Regions from separate parts of the Comamonas sp. DB36 genome, predicted to be linked through region 1. Evidence: predicted binding sites of a transcription regulator. Region 1 holds the regulator's gene; each other region holds the start of a gene.
What was found. Region 1 encodes sigma-54, which starts transcription at its own class of promoters, with help from an activator protein. Its sites were predicted from a motif close to TGGCANGNAANCTGCTTT; they were not measured.

Region 1 (6,254 bases):
GATCATGTCGAAGCGGAACATGCGGCATTCGATGGGACCGTTCCACAGCGGCACGCGGCGCGACTCCTTGAGGCGCATCTTGCCGGGCAGCTTGAGGTCGGGCGTGAGCATCCACGCCTGCCAGCCGCTGTAGTTCTTCTTCCAGTGCGAGGCGAGTTCATTGAAGAACTCGACGCCGTCCTCGGTCTGCGCGGTCTCGCGGCCCACCTGCTCCACCTGGCCCATGCGCTCGGCCGCATTGCGGCCCGCGGTGCCGGCCGCGGCGATACGCTCGCCGTAAGGCGGGTTCAGCACCATCACGCCGGGCTGCTCGCTGGGCGGCATGCGCTGCAGCGCATCACCGCCGCGCAGATTCACGGCCCGGGCCACGCCCGCGCGCTCGGCATTGCGTTCGGCGAAATCGACCATGCGGTGCGAGACGTCGGAGCCATAGATGCCCACCGGGCTTTCGCAGATCGCGTCTTCGGCCTGGCGCACGATGGCTTCCCAGACATGGGGCTGGAACGGCACGAGCTTCTCGAACGCAAAGCGGCGCTGGATGCCCGGAGGAATCCTGCAGGCGATCTGCGCGGCCTCGATCACCACCGTGCCGCTGCCGCAGCAGGGGTCGTACAGCGGCTGCGGATTGTCGCCATGCGGGTCCCAGCCGGTGGCGGCAATCATTGCCGCGGCCAGCGTTTCCTTGAGCGGGGCATCGCCCTTGTCTTCGCGCCAGCCGCGCTTGAACAGCGCTTCGCCCGAAGTGTCCATGTAGATGGTTGCCTCGTCCGTGGTCAAGTGCAGGTGCACGCGCACGTCGGGATAACGGGTCTCGACGTCGGGGCGCACGCCGGTCTTGGCGCGGAAGCGGTCGGCGATCGCGTCCTTGACGCGCAGCGCGGCGAAATTCAGGCTGGTCAGCGGGCTGTGCTGGGACGTGACTTCGATCTTGAAGCTCTGGCGCGGAGTGAACCAGATTTCCCAGGCCACTTCGCTGGCCGCGCGGTACAGGTCGTTCTCGTTGCGGTACTGCGAGGTCGACAACTGCACCAGCACGCGCTGCGCGAGCCGGCTGTGCAGGTTGAGCAGCAGCGCATCGCGCCACGAGGCGCGCAGCATCACGCCGCCGCGGCCGACGAGCAGGTCGTGTCCCGTGAGCCCCGTGATACGGTGGGCCTCATCGGCCAGATAGTCCTCAACGCCGGCGGCGCAGGGCAAAAACAGTTGCAGTTGATTCATAGCAGGGGGGCAAGGATACGCGTTTGCCGTGAAGTGCGAACATTCGAGGTCATGTTGCCAGACCCTGGGCGCTACAGCGACTTGCGCAGATTGGCCGGCGCGATCTTCAGCACGTCGCGGTATTTGGCCACGGTGCGGCGCGCGCACTCGATGCCCTGCTCCTTGAGCATGTCGGCCAGCTGGCTGTCCGACAGCGGCTTGAGCGGGTTCTCGGCCGCGACGAACTGCTTGATCAGCGCGCGCACCGCAGTGCTCGACGCATTGCCGCCGGTCTCGGTGCCCAGGCCCGAGCCGAAGAAATACTTGAGTTCATAGGTGCCCATGGGCGTCGACATGTACTTGGCCGTGGTCACGCGGCTGATCGTCGACTCGTGCAGGCCCAGTTCATCGGCGATGTCGCGCAGCACCAGCGGGCGCATCGCGAGTTCGCCATGGGTGAAGAAGTTCTTCTGCCGCTGCACGATGGCCTGCGACACGCGCAGGATGGTGTCGAAGCGCTGCTGAATGTTCTTGATGAACCAGCGCGCCTCCTGCAGCCGCTGCTGCAGTCCCGCATGCCCTTCGCTGCCCTTGTGGCCGCGCAAGGCGTTGGCATAGATGTCGTGCACGCGCAGCCGCGGCATCACGTCGGGGTTGAGCTGCACGCTGAACTGCGGCTGGCCGTCGCCGCTGCTGCGCGCCATCTTGCGCACCAGCACGTCGGGCACGACCAGATTGCGCTCCACGTCGGCAAAGCGCCGGCCGGGCCGGGGCTCCAGCCGCGCGATCAGGGCCATGGCCGCGCGAATGCGTTCGTCGCTCGCGCCGCAGGCCTGCATCAGCCGGCGCACATCGCGCCGGGCCAGCAGGTCCATGGGCTGCTCGCAGATGCGCAGCGCGGTCTGCACGGTCGCGGCGTCGGTGTGTTCGTCATCGCGCGCCGCCAGGTGCTTGAGCTGCAGCGTGAGGCATTCGGCCAGGTTGCGCGCGCCCACGCCCACGGGTTCGAGCGACTGCAGCAGGCGCAGCGCCACGGTGAAATGGTGGACCAGCTCTTCCTGCTCCTCGAGCGCGTCGGGCCCGGCCAGGCCCGCGGCGAGTTCCTCGAGCGGGTCCTCGAGATAGCCATGTTCGTTGAGCGATTCGATCATGAAGCGCAGCGCCGCGCGATCGACATCGCCCAGGCGCAGCGACAGCGCCTGGCGGTGCAGGAAATCGGTCAGCGACTCATGTCCATGTGCCAGATCCTGGGCTTCGGTGTCGTCGTCGCCGCTGCGCGCGCGCGCTTCGCCGCCCCATTCGCTGTCGTCGGGCGCCAGATCGGCGCTGCCGTCGCCTTCCCAATCGGGTGCGGCATCGGCCGCGGCCGTGACTTCGCTGCCGTCGGTTTCGCTGCTGCTGGATTTCTCGCTGGTCGACGCAGTCGATGCGTAGGCGTCGTCGGCATAGTCGTCGCGCTGCGCGGGCACATCGGATTGCGCCAGGCCGAACTCCTCGCGCTCGGCTTCCTCGGTGGTGCGTTCCAGGAACGGATTGTCGTCGAGCATGTGCTCGACTTCCTGGCTCAGCTCCAGCGTCGAGAGCTGCAGCAGCCAGATCGATTGCTGCAGCTGGGGCGTGAGTGCGAGATGCTGCGATACACGTAGAGACAGACCCGGCTTCAACAGCATTCCCCCTCAGACCGACACAAGCTCATGCACATGGCCATCACATCCGGAAGTGCTCGCCGAGGTAGACCCGGCGTACATCGGCGTTTTCCACGATCTCCGCAGGCGTGCCCTGCGCCAGCACATGGCCGTCGCTGATGATGAAGGCGTGATCGCAGATGCCCAGCGTTTCGCGCACGTTGTGATCGGTGATCAGTACACCGATGCCGCGCGCCTTGAGAAAGCCGATGATGCGCTGGATCTCGATCACGGCAATGGGATCGATACCGGCAAAAGGCTCGTCCAGCAGAATGAAGCGCGGCTGGGTCGCCAGCGCACGCGCGATCTCGACGCGCCGGCGTTCGCCGCCCGACAGCGCCAGCGCAGGCGATTCGCGCAGATGGTCAACGCGCAGCTCCTGCAGCAGCGCCAGCAGGCGGCGCTCGATTTCGTCGCGCGTCAGCGGCTTGCCGTCATCGTCGCGCTGCAGTTCGAGCACCGCGCGCACATTGTCTTCGACACTGAGCTTGCGAAAGATCGACGCCTCCTGCGGCAGATACGACAGCCCAAGGCGAGAGCGCTGGTGGATGGGCATGTTGCCCACCGCCTGGCCGTCGATGAAGATGTCGCCGGCATCGCAGCGCACCAGGCCCACGATCATGTAGAACGACGTGGTCTTGCCCGCGCCATTGGGTCCCAGCAGGCCCACGACTTCGCCTTTTTGCACCGCCAGCGAGACGTCCTTGACGACCTTGCGGCTGCCATAGGATTTGGCCAGGTGCTTGACTTCAAGGCGGCTGGATTCGGGCGGGGTTGGGTTCACGGAGCGCGGCTCATTTCTTCGGTTCGATGGTCATGCTGGGACGCAGGTTGGCGGCCGGCGCGGCAGGCGGGGCCGGCGGCTGCTCCTTGGGCGCGAGCACGGCGCGCACCCGCCCTCCCGAAGCCGTGCTGCCGCCGCCTGGCGCACGGGCCTGGCCGTCGACGGTGAACACATCGGTGAGGTTGTTGTAGACGATGACCGCGCCCGTGATCTCGTCGCTCAGCGCCGTGCCGCGGTAGCGGCGCAGTTCGCCGCGGCGTATCAGCTTGACGTTGTCGACCTTGCCGTCGTACTCGATGACTTCGGCCTCGCCTTCGACATACTCATCGGGCTGACCCGGCAAGGTGTCGCGCTTTTGCCGGAAAAACGCGCGCTTGCCCGGTGCCGCGATCACGGTGCCGAACTGATAGCCCTCGGCATCCTGGCGCACGTCGAGCTGCGCGCCGCGCAGCACGATAGTGCCCTTGGTCATCACCACGTTGCCGGTGAAGACACTGGTCTGCTTGAGTTCATCGTGGCGCAGTGCATCGGCCTCGATGTTCATGGGCTTGTTGCGGTCGGCCTTTTCGGCCTGCACCGTGCCGCAGACAAGGGCTGAAAGCAATAGGAGGGGGAGTAGGCGTTTTTTCATGGAGGGCACGAATCTTGCGACCATTGTAGGGCGTGTCACCCATTAATTCGCCACGCCCTGACATGAACCAGGGGATGAAAGGCCGGACAGCCGCAGGCCCGAGCGAAGCGCGCACACAAAAAAGCCCGCGCAAGGCGGGCTGGTGCGGCATGTGCCGGGCGCTATCAGCCCTTGCGGCTCACGGCGATCAGGTGATCGGTCACGCGCAGCACATTGGCCATGTTGCCGGCCATCGTGCCATCGGTGTAGAAGCGCCCGGCCACGCCGATCGAAGGCACGCCTTCGACGTTGTAGTCCTGCTGCAGCTGGGTCGCCTTGCGCACCTGGTTGGACACGGTGAACGAGTTGTAGGCTTCCTTGAACTTGTTCACATCCACGCCCTGCTTGCCGACCCAGGCAAAGATGTCGTCATCCTTGGCCAGGCGGTTGCGCTCGACGTGGATTGCCTGGAACACCTTGGTGTGGACTTCATCGAGCTTGCCCATGGCGAGCAGCGCGTAGTACAGCTTTTGCTGGGGAACGAAGCTGGCATTGAAGCCCACGGGCACGCGCTGCACCACCACATCGGCGGGCGCCGCCGACTTCCAGGCCGCGAACGCCGGCTCGAAAGCATGGCAATGCGGGCAGCTGTACCAGAAGAACTCGATCACCTCGACCTTGCCGGCGCCGGCGGTGGTCGCCACGGGCTTGGACAGCTTGGCGTAATCCTTGCCTTCCTTGAACGCGGCCTGGGCCAGAGCAGGCGTGGCGACAAAGGAAAAAGCGGAAGCGGAAGCTGCCGCAGCGGCAGCCAGAGAAAACTCACGGCGTTTCATGAAACAACACTCCTTGTTCGGTTCTGATAGGTCAGAGGGCGGGCGCGCTAAAAAGTTCAGCGCTGCACCCGCACCAGCGCGGAATCCACGCCCGCGCCTTCGAGCTTGCCCTTGAGCTGCTCGGCGTCATCGCGCTTGGCGAACGGACCTACGCGCACACGAAACACGGTGCGGCCGTTCTGTTCGCGCTCGCTGACCCGCGACTCCCAGCCCAGCATGGCAAGCTTGGCGCGCTGGGCTTCCGCATCGGACGGGCTGCGGAAAGCGCCGGCCTGCACGAAGTAGTTGAAGCTTTCTGCGGCGCTGGCCTCGGCCGACTTGGCCTTGACCAGATCGCCCAGCGGATCGCTGGACGCCGCCGCCTTGGCGTCCGCCTTGGCGTCCGGTTTGGTGCCGGCAGACGTCGTGGCGGTGACCGGTGCCACGGGCTGGCTGGTCGGCACATCGGTAGGCGCCGCGGTCACTCCTGCCGTGGCAGGCGCTGCCACCCCGCCCGTCACCGCTCCGGTCGCCGCATCGGGCGCCGCGGGCACGGTGATGCGCGCCGGGTTCTTGCCGTACAGCGGAGAGTTCGGATCCCAATCCTTGTTCTTCTTGGCCTCGGCCGCATCCTGGTCGGCGTTCTTCGACGATTTGCTGAGGAAAGGAACGGGCACCTTGCTGACATATACCGCCACGCCCAGGGCTGCGCCCAGGCCGACGATGATGCCAAGAATGATGCCGAGAATGGTGCCGCCGCGTTGCTGTTTCTTCATGGTGTGATCGGTTTACATGCGTTCTGGAGCGGACACGCCCAGCACTGCCAGACCATTGTGCAACACCTGGCGGGTCGCGCTGATCAACGCCAGGCGCGCCAGCTTGACGGCCTCGTCGTCGACCAGAATGCGTTCGGCGTCGTAGTAGCTGTGATAGGCAGCGGCCAGATCACGCAGGTAGAACGTCACGTCGTGCGGGGCATTGCCCTGGGCGGCGGCCGTCAGCATGTCGGGGTACTTGGCCAGCTGCAGCATCAGCGCCTGCGCCTGCGGGCCTTCGAGCGCCGACAGGTCCACGCTCTTGAGCTGCGCCGCATCGCCGCCCCAGGCCTTGAGCACCGAGCAGATGCGCGCATGGGCGTACTGCACGTAGTAGACCGGGTTGTC
Region 2 (6,254 bases), 1.5 Mb from region 1:
GTGCTCGAGCCGCTGATCGTCGGGCTGAAGGAGCAGGGCTTTTGCTTTCGCACGCTGGACACACATCCTGATTACCGTGATTGGATAACGCAGACGCGTTGAGTGGAGAGGTTATGCAGGTCTTGGTGGATTGGTTCAACGCAGCGCAACAGTGGCTGTTCGAGGGCGTGGTGCAGCCGCTGCTGTTTGGTCTGGGGCTGGGCAATCTGCTCGAGGACGGCTACACGGCCACGGGCTGGCTGCTGGTCGGGCTGATCCAGCTGGTGGTGATGGTGCTGCTGATCGCGCCGCTGCAGCGCCTGTGGCCCGTCGAGGCCGTGACCGACCGGCGCGCGATACGCGTCGATATTCTTTATACGCTGGTGCACCGGTTGGGCCTGTTTCGCATCGCGCTGTTCTTCTCTATCGATCCGTTGTGGGACCATCTGTTCGGCACGCTGCGCGTGTGGGGCATGCCCACCTATCACCTCGACAATCTCTGGCCCGGCGTGACCGACCAGGCCTGGGTCAGCCTGCTGCTGTACCTCGTGGTGTTCGACCTGCTCGACTACTGGATACACCGCGGCCAGCACCATTTCGGCTGGTGGTGGAAGCTGCATGCGCTGCACCATTCGCAGCGCCAGATGACGATGTGGAGCGACAACCGCAACCATCTGCTCGACGACCTGTTGCGCGACAGCATCATCGTGCTGGTGGCGCAGATCATCGGTCTGGCACCTGGCCAGTTCGTCGCCATTGTCGCCATCACCCAGCTCAGCGAAAGCCTGCACCACGCGAATCTGCGCCTGTGGTTCGGCCGCGTGGGCGAACGGCTGTGGGTCAGCCCGCGCTTTCACCGCCGCCACCACACCATTGGAATCGGCCATGAAACGCCCGACGGCCAGCGTGTGCGCCGGGGTGGAAACAACTTCGCCGTGCTGCTGCCGGTGTGGGACATGCTGTTCGGCACGGCCAATTTCGAGCTGCGCTATGACCCTACCGGCATCCGGGATCAGGTCGAACCCGATGCCCGCGGACGCCTGCGTGACTATGGGGAAGGCTTCTGGAGTCAGCAGTGGCGCGGGGTTCTGCGTTTGATGGGTCGCGCTTGAGGCCCGCAATGGGTATCCTAGAGGCATGCGACTGCTTATCGACTCCTTCTGGCGTGCAGCAGCTTACTGTCTGCACAAACGGGTAATCCTCTGGTCCCTGGTCCCGCTGCTGTTCATGACCCTGTTGTCGACCGTGCTCGGTTACTTCTTTTGGGGGCCGACGGTGCAATGGGTGCAGGGACTGCTCGACGGCGCGGGCTGGCTGCAGACCGCCTGGGGCTGGCTGCAGGCGCGCGGCGTGGGCTTTGGCTCGGCCGCGGTGGCGCCGGTGCTGGTGGTGCTGGTCGCGATGCCCATCATTGTCGTGCTGTCGCTGCTGTTGGTCGCGCTGTGCATGGCGCCCGCGCTGGTGCGGCTGGTCGCCGAGCGGCGGTTTCCCCTGCTAGAGCGCAAGCTGGGCGGTTCGCTGCTCGCGAGCCTCGCCTGGTCGCTGGGCTCGACGCTGATCGCGCTGATTGCCCTGGTCGTTTCCGTTCCGCTGTGGTTCGTGCCGCCGCTGGTGCTGATCATCCCGCCGCTGATCTGGGGCTGGCTCACCTACCGCGTCATGGCTTTCGACGCGCTGGCCGAGCACGCGAGCAAGCGCGAGCGGCGCGTGCTGTTCCTGCGCCATCGCTACAGCCTCATGGTCATGGGCGTGGTCTGCGGCTATCTGGGCGCTGCGCCGGCCATTGTCTGGGCTTCGGGCATGCTGTTCCTGGCCGCGTTCTGGGTGCTGATTCCGCTGGCAATCTGGATCTATGCGCTGGTGTTCGCGTTCTCGTCGCTGTGGTTCGCGCATTTCTGCCTGGCGGCGCTCGAGCTGCTGCGCGCCAACCCGCAGCCGGTCGACGCCGCCGACGTGATCGTGCCCTTGGCGCCCCAGCCCGAATCTTCGGCGCAGGTGCCACCTCTTTCCTCCCCCCACAAGTGAGTGTTCATGGATTTGCAGTTTGGCGCCATCATCATTGGCGATGAGATTCTTTCGGGTAAAAGGGCAGACAAGCATCTGTCCAAGGTGATTGAACTGCTGGCGGCGCGTGGCCTGTCGCTGTCATACGCTGAATACATAGGGGACGACCGGCCGCGGCTCACGGCCGCGCTGGAGCGCGCGTTCGACAGCGCGAGCGTGGTGTTCTCGTTTGGCGGCATAGGTGCCACGCCCGACGACCATACGCGGCAATGCGCGGCCCAGGCGCTGGGCGTGCCGCTGGCGCTGCACCCGCAAGCCGTGGCGCTGATCGAGGAGCGCATGCGCGATGTCGCGGCCGAGAAGGGCGAAGTGTTCGAGCCCGGCCGGCCCGATAACCTGCACCGGCTGCAGATGGGCAATTTTCCGCAGGGCGCAAGCATCATCGCCAACCCCTACAACAAGATTCCCGGTTTTTCCTGCGCGGGCCGCGCGGGCGGTGCCGTGCATTTCGTGCCCGGCTTTCCCGTCATGGCCTGGCCCATGGTTGAAAGCGTGCTCGACCAGCACTATGCGCCGCTGTTCCATGGCCCTGCGCGGCAGGAGCGTTCGGTGCTGGTTTTTGGCGTGGGGGAGGCTACACTCACGCCGCTGATGCAGCAACTCGAAGCCGCCCATGGCGACATCCGGGTGTTCAGCCTGCCCAGCGTGGACCATGCGGTGCACGGCGCGCATGTCGAGCTCGGCATCAAGGGCCTGGCCACGGCGGTCGAATCCGCCTGGCCTGCACTGATTGAGGGATTGCACTCTATTGGTGCGAAGTACAGCACCGAAGTGGTGCGAAATGGGTGATTTTTTTCGGCATCGCAGAATTGCACCGTTTTGGTGAAGCTCGGCGCTGCCATGGTACGGTGCCTGCCTTTGGGCGAGCGGGTGAGCACCAGCGAATACGGCAATCGGAGTGCGTGCAAAGTTGGCACGCAAACTGCTTGAAGTATTGCAACATTTTTTGAACAAGCCGTTTTTGCAGGAGACCCTGATGGCTAAGACCGTTGCAGATGTGATGAAGATGGTGAAGGAGAACGAGGTCAAGTTTGTTGACCTGCGTTTCACCGATACCCGCGGCAAGGAACAGCACGTGACCGTGCCTGTGTCGCACTTCGATGAAGACAAGTTCACTTCGGGCCATGCATTCGACGGCTCCTCGGTGGCTGGCTGGAAGGGCATTGAAGCCTCGGACATGCAATTGATGCCCGATCCCGCCACCGCGAACATCGACCCCTTCTTCGAAGAAACCACGCTGTTCCTGCAGTGTGACGTGATCGAACCCAGCGACGGCAAGGCCTACGACCGCGATCCGCGTTCCATCGCCAAGCGCGCTGAAGCCTACCTGAAGGCATCGGGCCTGGGCGATACCGCCTACTTCGGACCCGAGCCAGAATTCTTCATTTTCGACGGCGTGCGCTGGACCAACGAACCCGGCCACGTGAGCTTCGAGATCGAAGAGTACGAAGCCCCCTGGAACACCGGCACCAAGTTCGATTCCGGCAACCGCGGCCACCGTCCCACGACCAAGGGCGGCTACTTCCCCGTGCCTCCCGTCGACAGCACGCAAGACATGCGCGCCGAGATGTCGCTGATCCTCGAATCGCTGGGCATTCCGGTCGAAGTGTTCCACCACGAAGTGGCGGGCGCAGGCCAGAACGAAATCGGTACGCGCTTCTCCACGCTGGTGGAACGCGCCGACTGGACGCAGCAGCTCAAGTACGTCGTCTGGAACGTGGCCAACACCTATGGCAAGACGGCCACCTTCATGCCCAAGCCCTACGCTGGCGACAACGGCTCGGGCATGCACGTGCACCAGTCGGTCTGGAAAGACGGCAAGAACCTGTTTGCCGGCGACGGCTATGCCGGTCTGTCTGACTACGCGCTGTACTACATCGGCGGCATCATCAAGCACGCCCGTGCACTGAACGCCATCACGAACCCCGGCACCAACAGCTACAAGCGTCTGGTCCCCGGCTTCGAAGCTCCGGTCAAGCTGGCCTACTCGGCCAAGAACCGTTCGGCTTCGATCCGTATTCCTTACGTGTCCAACCCCAAGGGCCGCCGCATCGAAGCGCGCTTCCCCGATCCACTGGCCAACCCTTACCTGTGCTTCTCGGCACTGCTGATGGCGGGTCTGGACGGCGTGGAAAACAAGATCCATCCCGGCGAAGCCGCGACCAAGGATCTGTACCATCTGCCCCCGGAAGAAGACAAGCTGGTGCCCACCGTGTGCCACAGCCTGGACCAGGCCCTCGAAGCCCTGGACGCCGACCGCGCGTTCCTGACCAAGGGTGGCGTGTTCTCGGACTCCATGCTCGATGCCTATATCGAACTGAAGATGACCGAAGTGACGCGTTTCCGCCAGGCCGTGCACCCTGTCGAATACGACATGTACTACTCGCTCTGATGGAGCCAGCTGCCGCCCCGCAAGGGGCGCAGCACAAGAAAGCGGCGCAAGCCGCTTTTTTTTCGCCTCCACGGCGTGTGCAATGTGGGCGCACGCGCACAGCGCGCGGGGCAATTCGCCTGTTTGTCACCGGATCAGGCGATACTGTTGGTTACTGCGCCGCGCCTGTCCGCAGGCCAACGGTGACCGAGGACTGTGATGAAAAAACTGCTTGTACTCCTGTTATTGCCGCTGCTCGCACCCCTGGCTTCGGCCCAGAGCACGATCTACCGCTGTGGCAATGAATACACCAACAATGCGACCAGCGCCAAGGAGCGCGGTTGCAAGCCCGTGGAAGGCGGTCATGTGACCGTGATCCATGGCGGCCCGCCACCCGGTGCCTCGGCGGCACCCGCGGCGCCGGCCGCACGCAGCGGCGCCGCGCCCGCACCTGCACCGCGCGCCGAAGGCAGCGCCCAGCGCGTGCGCGATTCGGACGCGCGCGCCATCCTGCAGGGCGAGCTCGCCAAGTCGCAGGAACGCCTGGCCCAACTGGAGCTCGAATACAACAACGGCAGCCCCGAGCGCTCGGCGCTGGAGCTGCGCAATCCCCAGGGCTATATCGAGCGCACGGCCAGCCTCAAGGCGCAGATCGCGCGCTACCAGAGCGACATCGCGGGTCTGCGCCGGGAAATTGCCCGCCTGCCGGCAGCCGCTGCCGATGTGCCCGTCAACTGAAGGCGTACATGCCCCTTTCCCTCGAGAAACGGCGCCCGGAAAGCGCCTACCATGTCTTCGATTCGCTCTGTACCCTGACGGCCGTGCTGGCGCTTGACGGTTCGGTGCTGTTTGCCAATGCGGCGCTGGAGAACGCGCTGGGCCTGTCGCGGCGCATGCTCGAAGGCAGCGACTTTTCCGAACACTTTGTCGACCCGGCGCTGCTGCACAAGGCCATGGACGGCGCGCGCGTGCAGGACTATGCGGCGCTGCGCTTCGAAGCCAGCCTGCGCCGCCAGGCCAAGGAGTCGATTCCCATGCAGGTGATCGTGTCGATCGCCGAAGGCTCGGGCCATGTGCTGCTCGAGATGTCGCCGCTCGAGCAGCAGGTGCGCCAGGACCGCGAGGAGCGGCTGATCGAGCAGACGCAGGCGCACAAGGAGCTCATACGCAACCTCGCGCACGAGATCAAGAACCCGCTGGGCGGCATTCGCGGCGCGGCGCAGCTGCTCGAGATGGACCTCGAGAGCCCCGAGATGCGCGAGTACACCCAGGTGATCGTGCACGAAGCCGACCGGCTGCAGAGCCTGGTCGATCGCCTGCTCGCGCCGCACCGCCATCCGCATCTGGTCGGCGACGTCAACATCCACGAAGTCTGCGAGCGCGTGCGCTCGCTGGTGCTGGTCGAGTACCCGCAGGGTCTGAGCGTGCGGCGCGACTACGACACCTCGATTCCCGAGTTCCGCGGCGACCGCGCGCAGCTGATACAGGCCGTGCTGAACATCGTGCAGAACGCCGCGCAGGCACTCGCGCCACGCATTGTGCAGGGCGATGCCTGCATCACTCTGCGCACACGCGTCGCCCGGCAGGTGACTTTTGGTAAACAGCGCTACCGCCTGGCATTGGAATTGCATGTGATAGACAACGGACCGGGCGTGCCAGAGACCATCAGGGACAGGATTTTCTATCCCCTGGTGTCTGGACGGGACGGCGGATCGGGTCTGGGGCTGACATTGGCCCAGACCTTTGTGCAGCGGCACGATGGCTTGATCGAATGCGACAGCCAGCCAGGTTGCACCGATTTCCGCATTCTCATCCCCTTGCCCTGAGGTCCATGACAACA
Region 3 (6,254 bases), 500 kb from region 1:
CGTGCACGCGACCTGCGAAGTGCTGGTCTGCGCGGGCGCGATCAATTCGCCGCAGCTGCTGCAGCTGTCGGGCATAGGCCCGGCGGCGCTGCTGCAAAAGCATGGCATTCCCGTGGTCAAGGACCTGCCCGGCGTGGGCGCCAACCTGCAGGACCATCTGCAGATCCGCACGGTATTCAAGGTGCAGGGCGCGCCCACGCTCAATGTGCTCGCCTCCAGCCTGCTGGGCAAGGCAAAGATAGGCATGGAGTACGCGTTCAAGCGCAGCGGGCCTATGAGCATGGCACCGTCGCAGCTCGGCGCGTTCACGCGCAGCCGCCCCGAACTGCCCCACCCCAACCTCGAATACCACGTGCAGCCGCTGTCGCTGGACGCGTTTGGCGAGCCCCTGCATGCGTTCCCGGCGTTCACCGCCAGCGTCTGCAACCTGAACCCCACGAGCCGCGGCACGGTGCAGATCCGCAGCGCCGACTACCGCCAGGCGCCGGCGATCGCGCCCAACTACCTCAGCACCGACGAAGACCGCCAGGTCGCGGCCGACAGCCTGCGACTCACGCGGCGCATCGTCGCCCAGCCCGCGCTGGCGCGCTTCGCGCCCGAGGAGTACAAGCCCGGCGTGCAGTTCCAGACCGACGAGGAGCTCGCGCGCCTGGCGGGCGATATCGCCACGACCATCTTCCACCCCGTGGGAACGACCAAGATGGGGCGTGACGACGATCCCATGGCCGTGCTCGACAGCCAGCTGCGCGTGCGCGGCATTGCCGCGCTGCGCGTGGTCGACGCGGGCGCGATGCCCACCATCACCAGCGGCAACACCAACTCGCCCACGCTGATGATGGCCGAGAAGGTCGCCGAATGGATACGCAAGGGTCAGCCGGCCGTCAGCGCCGTGCAGGAACCCGCGCCCGAGGCACGCATTCCCGTGGTGGCCTGAACTAGCGTATGCCGCCCACATAGCGCTCGACGCCGCCCGCGGGCGGCGTGCGGCTCAGCGCGGGAGCGGCTGCAAAGCCCGCGGGCAACGCGGCCGGCGCGAGCTGCATCGCGCGCTCGAGCTTGTCCGCCCATTCGCCGAGTTCGGGCAGCGCGTCCTGCTGGGCGCGCAGGCGGCAAAAGCGTACCACTTCGCGCGCGTAATCGGCATTGCAGGCCATCCATTCGGTGTCGGTCACGCGCCCGGTCTTGCGCCGCAGCAGCACGTGCACATGGGCGGCCACGGCCAGTCTTTCACTGTCAAGCATCGCAAACTCCTGCTTCTGGATTCAACGCCCGCGCGTCGCCGCACGGGTACCTGCTCTCAGCCCAGGCGCTCGCGGTGCAGCGACAGATCGAGCCCGGTCTGCTCGCTGGCATCGGACACGCGCAGTCCCACGATACGGTCGGTCAGCCACAGCAGCACGCCGGTGGCGACAAAGCTGAACACCGCGACCACGAGCACCGTCAGCATCTGCGTGCCGATCTGCCCCTGCACGCCGGCGATGGTACGGCTGGCAAAAACGCCCGTGAGCAGCGAGCCGACAATGCCGCCCACGCCATGCACGCCGAACACGTCGAGCGCATCGTCGGCGCCCAGCGCGCGCTTGAGCCCGGTCGCGCCCCAGTAGCAGACCGCGCCCGCGATCAGGCCGATCAGCAGCGCCGGGCCCAGGCCCACATAGCCGGCCGCGGGCGTGATCGCCACCAGCCCCGCGACCAGTCCCGAACACAGGCCCAGCAGCGAAGCGCGCCGGCGCAGCAGCCATTCGGCAATCAGCCAGCCGAGCGCGCCGCCCGCGGCCGCCAGATGCGTCACGGCCAGCGCCAGCGCTGCGCGGCTGTCGGCGGCCAGCGCCGAGCCGGCGTTGAAGCCGAACCAGCCAATGAGCAGCAGGCTCGCGCCCAGCATGGTCCAGCCCAGGTTGTAGGGCTCGAAGGCTTCGCGGCCATAGCCCTGGCGCGGGCCCAGATACCAGGCGCAGGCCAGGCCCGCCGCGCCCGCATTGACATGCACCACCGTGCCGCCGGCGAAATCCAGCGCGCCCAGGCGCGCGAGCCAGCCACCGGGCTCCCAGACCCAGTGCGCGACCGGCACGTAGACGGCCAAGGTCCACAAGGCGATGAACACCAGCAGCGCCGTGAACCGCATGCGCTCGACCAGCGCGCCCACCAGCAGCGCCGCCGTGATCACCGCGAACGACAGCTGGAACATCGCGAAGGCCGCTTCGGGCACGTTGGGCGCCATATGGCTCACGCTGACCCGCTGGCCTGCCCAGTCGGGGTCCAGGCCGGCGAAACCCAGGCGCGACAAGCCGCCAAGAATGCCGTCGCCGGGTGTGAACGCCAGCGAATAGCCAGCCGCGAACCACAGCACGCTGACCACGCAGGCCACGAGCAGCACGCTGGCCAGCGTGTTGAGCACGTTCTTGCGCCGCACCATGCCCGCATAGAACAGCGCCACGCCGGGCAGCGTCATCAGCAGCACCAAGGCTGTGCAGACCATGAGCCAGCCGGTGTCGGCGCCGTTGAGCGCGCCCATCGGAACCATGGCCGGGGCCGTCAGCGGAGCGCTGGCCGCGGCGCTCTCGCCTGCGGCGCTGGCGGGCAGCACCCAGCTGGCGAACGCCGCGCCCCCCGTGAGCCCGCCAGCGGCCCGCGCTGCGCGGCCGCGCCTGGATAAGCCTTGCCTGCCTGTCATGTCCATGCCATGCCTCCGGGAAAGAGTGGTTGCTGACAGGCAGGCAAGCACAGGACGTGCCAAAACCGCTGCAAATACGCGCTTTTATTTGCAAACAGTCACACTAGATACATATTGAGCCTCCCCTGGATACCTGTTCACTCCGGGAAACTCCCAATGCACCAAGCGAGTGCAAGCAGTACAGTCCAACCACTCAAGTGCACCTCGGTGCGACGAAGAGGGGCCGAGGAGACACTACTCGACATAGAAATAGACCAATATTCAAAAAGCATACAGCGAGATGCCTTTACAGAGCGCCGGCCCAGTCCGGCGCTTTTTTATTGGGCGTCCCCCGGGCCGGCATGCACCCTGACGGTGCGACAATCTCGGCCCTATGGAATGGCTCTTTGTTTCGCTGGCTTCTATGCTGGCCGGGTTTGTCGATGCCATCGTTGGCGGGGGTGGTTTGATCCTCGTGCCGGCGATTTTCGCGGCGTTTCCCCATGCGCCCCCGGCCACGCTGCTGGGCACGGGCAAAAGTGCATCGGTTTGGGGCACGACCATGTCGGCCTGGCAATATGGCCGGCGCGTGCGCATTCCCTGGGGCCCGCTGACCCCGGCCATCCTGGTGAGCTTCGCGGGCTCGTTTGCCGGTGCCTGGGCGGTGACCGTCATCTCATCGGACTTCCTGCGCAAGCTGCTGCCGGTGGTGCTGGTGCTGGTGCTGATCTACACGCTGCTCAAGAAGGACATGGGCCGCAACCACGCGCCGCGCTTCACGGGCCGCGCCGAAACGCTGATGGCCTGCACCATAGGCCTGGTGATTGGCTTCTACGACGGCTTCTTCGGCCCGGGCACGGGCAGCTTCTTCGTGTTCCTGTTCGTGCGCCTGCTGGGCTACGACTTCCTCAACGCCTCGGTCTCGGCCAAGCTGCTCAACATCGCGACCAATGTCGCGGCCATCGTGCTGTTCAGCCTCAAGGGCCATGTCTGGTGGCATTTCGCGCTTCCTCTGGCGCTGGCGAACGTCATGGGCAGCATGCTCGGCACCTACATGGCCTTGCGCCATGGCACGGGCTTCGTGCGCAGCATCTTCATTCTCGTGGTCAGCGTGCTGATCCTCAAGACCGGCTACGACGCCTTTCTGCGCTGAGCGCACTCCAAGTCAGCAAGCACTTGCAAGCCATGTAGGCCGCATAAGGCAAGGCGATGCGAACTTTTCCGGGTTGCGCCGGGCCGGTGGCAGGCGCGATCATGGCGGCAGGGGTCAAGCCCTGTCCTCCAGGAGATGCGCATGAGAATTCTGCCCGCCGTCACGCTTTTGGCCGCGCTGTGCGTGGCCGCCACCGCCGCGCAGGCGCGGCCGCTGGAATCGGTGCGCAAGGAGGGCACGCTGCGCATCGCGACCGAGGGCCACTACGCGCCGTTCAATTTCTTCCAGGGCAAGCAGCTCACCGGTTTCGAGGTCGAAATCGCCGAACTCGTGGCGCACAAGATGGGGCTACAGCCGCAATGGAAGGCGTTGGGCTTCGATGCGCTGCTCACGGGACTGCAGCAGGACCGCTGGGACGTGGTCATTGCCTCGCATGCGATCACGCCGGAGCGCGCCAAGGCCGTGACCTTTGCCGCGCCGCACTATTGCTCGGGCGGCACCATCGTCTCGCTGACGCCCAAGCTGCGCAGCGCCAGCGATCTCAAGGGCAAGCTCATCGCGGTGCAGACCGGCACAACCTATGCGGCCGAAGTCCAGCGCCTGCCGGGCGTGCAGGCGGTGAAGAACTTCCCCACCGATGCCGATGCGCGCAGCGCGCTGGTTTCCAAGCGCGTCGATGCCATGGTCACCGACCGCTTCGTCGCCAAGGAGCTGCTGCGCAAGTCTCCCGCAGCGGGCTTTCATCTGGGCGAGATGGTCACCGTCGAGCGCATTGCGGCGGCCATGGCGCTGGGCAACACCGGCCTGGCTGACGCCTGGTCGCAGGCGCTGCAGGCCGTGATGGCCGACGGCAGCTATGCCAAGGTCGCGCAGAAGTACTTCCAGGAAGACATACGCTGCCCCGCACCGCGCTGAGCCGGCCACACACAAGGCATCCCATGCCCATTGCCTTCTGGCCCGCACACTGGACGCGCCTGCAGCGCAGCAACGCGACGCTGGTCACGGCGCTGCTGCTGCTGGTGCTGGTCGTGGCCGCGCTGGGCTGGCTGTTTTCCTGGCTGCCCGAACCCATAGGCTCGAGCGCGCAGATATTTGCCGACGGCGCGCGCACCACGCTGTGGCTCACGCTGGTCAGCGGCGGCCTGGGGCTGCTGCTGGGCACGGCGACGGCGCTGGCGCGCACGTCACGCTGGACGCTGCTGCGCTGGGGTGCGCGCTTCTACCTCTGGGTGATACGCGGCACGCCGCTGCTGGTGCAGATCCTGTTCGTCTATTTTGCGCTGCCGCTGCTCATCCCCGGACTGCGCCTGCCCGAGTTCGCGGCGGCGGTGTTGGCGCTGGGGCTCAATGCGGGCGCCTACAACAGCGAAGCGATTCGCGCCGGCCTGCTGGCCGTGCCCCAGGGCCAGACCGAGGCCGCACGCGCGCTGGGCCTGGGCCGGCGCCATGTGTTTCTCGACGTGGTCATGCCCCAGGCGTTCAAGATGGCGCTGCCGCCGCTGGTCAGCAACTTCGTCGCGCTGCTCAAGGATTCGTCGCTGGCCTATGCGATAGGCGTGGTCGAGCTGACCAATGTCGGCAACCGCCTGCAGTCGACGACTTTCCAGCCCATCGCCACGCTCAGCACGGTGGCGCTGACCTATCTGGTGCTGACCACGCTCGTGACCCAGGCGACCCAGGCGATCGAATACCGCTTCGACATCGAAGGCCGAGCGCAATGAGTGGCGCGCCCTACATCGTCATCGACCGGGTCTGCAAATCCTTTGGCGGCCAGCCGGTGCTGCGCGACGTGTCGACGCAGTTCCGCACGGGCGAAGTCAGCGTGATCATCGGCGCCTCGGGCTCGGGCAAGTCCACGCTGCTGCGCGCCATCAACCGGCTCGCGCCGCACGACAGCGGCACCATCACCATTGCGGGCGTTGCCGTGGGGCCGAATGAAGCCACGCTGCAGCAGCAGCGCACCGACGTGGGCATGGTGTTCCAGCAGTTCAACCTGTTCGGTCACATGACGGTGCTCGACAACCTGACGCTCGCGCCGCGGCGCATCCACCGCACGCCGCGCGCCCAGGCGAATGCCCAGGCCATGGCCCTGCTGCGCCGCGTGGGCCTGCAGGAGCACAGCGCCAAGTACCCCTGGCAGCTGTCGGGCGGGCAGCAGCAGCGCGTGGCGATTGCGCGCGCGCTGGCGATGAACCCCAAGGTGATGCTGTTCGACGAGCCGACTTCGGCGCTGGACCCGGAGATGGTGCAGGAAGTGCTGGACGTGATGCGCGAGCTCGCGCGCGCGGGCATGACCATGATCGTCGTGACGCACGAGATGGGCTTTGCACGCGAAGTCGCCGACCGCGTGCTGTTCTTCGACCAGGGGCGCATTGCGCATGAAGCCCCGCCGGCCGAATTCTTCGGTCAGCCGGCCAACGAGCGCATCCGCGCCTTCATCGGCCGCAT

Region 2: glnA (type I glutamate--ammonia ligase) is a predicted target of sigma-54. The motif match lies at 2,955-2,972, and genes of this name have one in related genera.
Region 3: ACSVDO_RS01175 (ammonium transporter) is a predicted target of sigma-54. The motif match lies at 2,719-2,736, and genes of this name have one in related genera.

Annotation. Positions count from the first base shown of each region.
Region 1 covers NZ_CP196631.1:4,237,707-4,243,960, forward strand. The annotation lists gene ACSVDO_RS19845 (THUMP domain-containing class I SAM-dependent RNA methyltransferase) at 1-1,218, opposite strand, end outside; gene ACSVDO_RS19850 (RNA polymerase factor sigma-54) at 1,290-2,861, opposite strand; gene lptB (LPS export ABC transporter ATP-binding protein) at 2,905-3,666, opposite strand; gene lptA (lipopolysaccharide transport periplasmic protein LptA) at 3,677-4,297, opposite strand; gene ACSVDO_RS19865 (thiol:disulfide interchange protein DsbA/DsbL) at 4,462-5,112, opposite strand; gene ACSVDO_RS19870 (SPOR domain-containing protein) at 5,169-5,867, opposite strand; gene argS (arginine--tRNA ligase) at 5,880-6,254, opposite strand, start outside.
Region 2 covers NZ_CP196631.1:1,256,368-1,262,621, forward strand. The annotation lists gene ACSVDO_RS05975 (polysaccharide deacetylase family protein) at 1-102, shown strand, start outside; gene ACSVDO_RS05980 (sterol desaturase family protein) at 114-1,091, shown strand; gene ACSVDO_RS05985 (EI24 domain-containing protein) at 1,117-2,004, shown strand; gene ACSVDO_RS05990 (competence/damage-inducible protein A) at 2,011-2,832, shown strand; gene glnA (type I glutamate--ammonia ligase) at 3,020-4,435, shown strand; gene ACSVDO_RS06000 (hypothetical protein) at 4,634-5,152, shown strand; gene glnL (nitrogen regulation protein NR(II)) at 5,161-6,240, shown strand.
Region 3 covers NZ_CP196631.1:250,993-257,246, reverse strand. The annotation lists gene ACSVDO_RS01185 (GMC family oxidoreductase) at 1-934, shown strand, start outside; gene ACSVDO_RS01180 (hypothetical protein) at 936-1,241, opposite strand; gene ACSVDO_RS01175 (ammonium transporter) at 1,298-2,680, opposite strand; gene ACSVDO_RS01170 (sulfite exporter TauE/SafE family protein) at 3,048-3,806, shown strand; gene ACSVDO_RS01165 (ABC transporter substrate-binding protein) at 3,948-4,721, shown strand; gene ACSVDO_RS01160 (amino acid ABC transporter permease) at 4,745-5,527, shown strand; gene ACSVDO_RS01155 (amino acid ABC transporter ATP-binding protein) at 5,524-6,254, shown strand, end outside.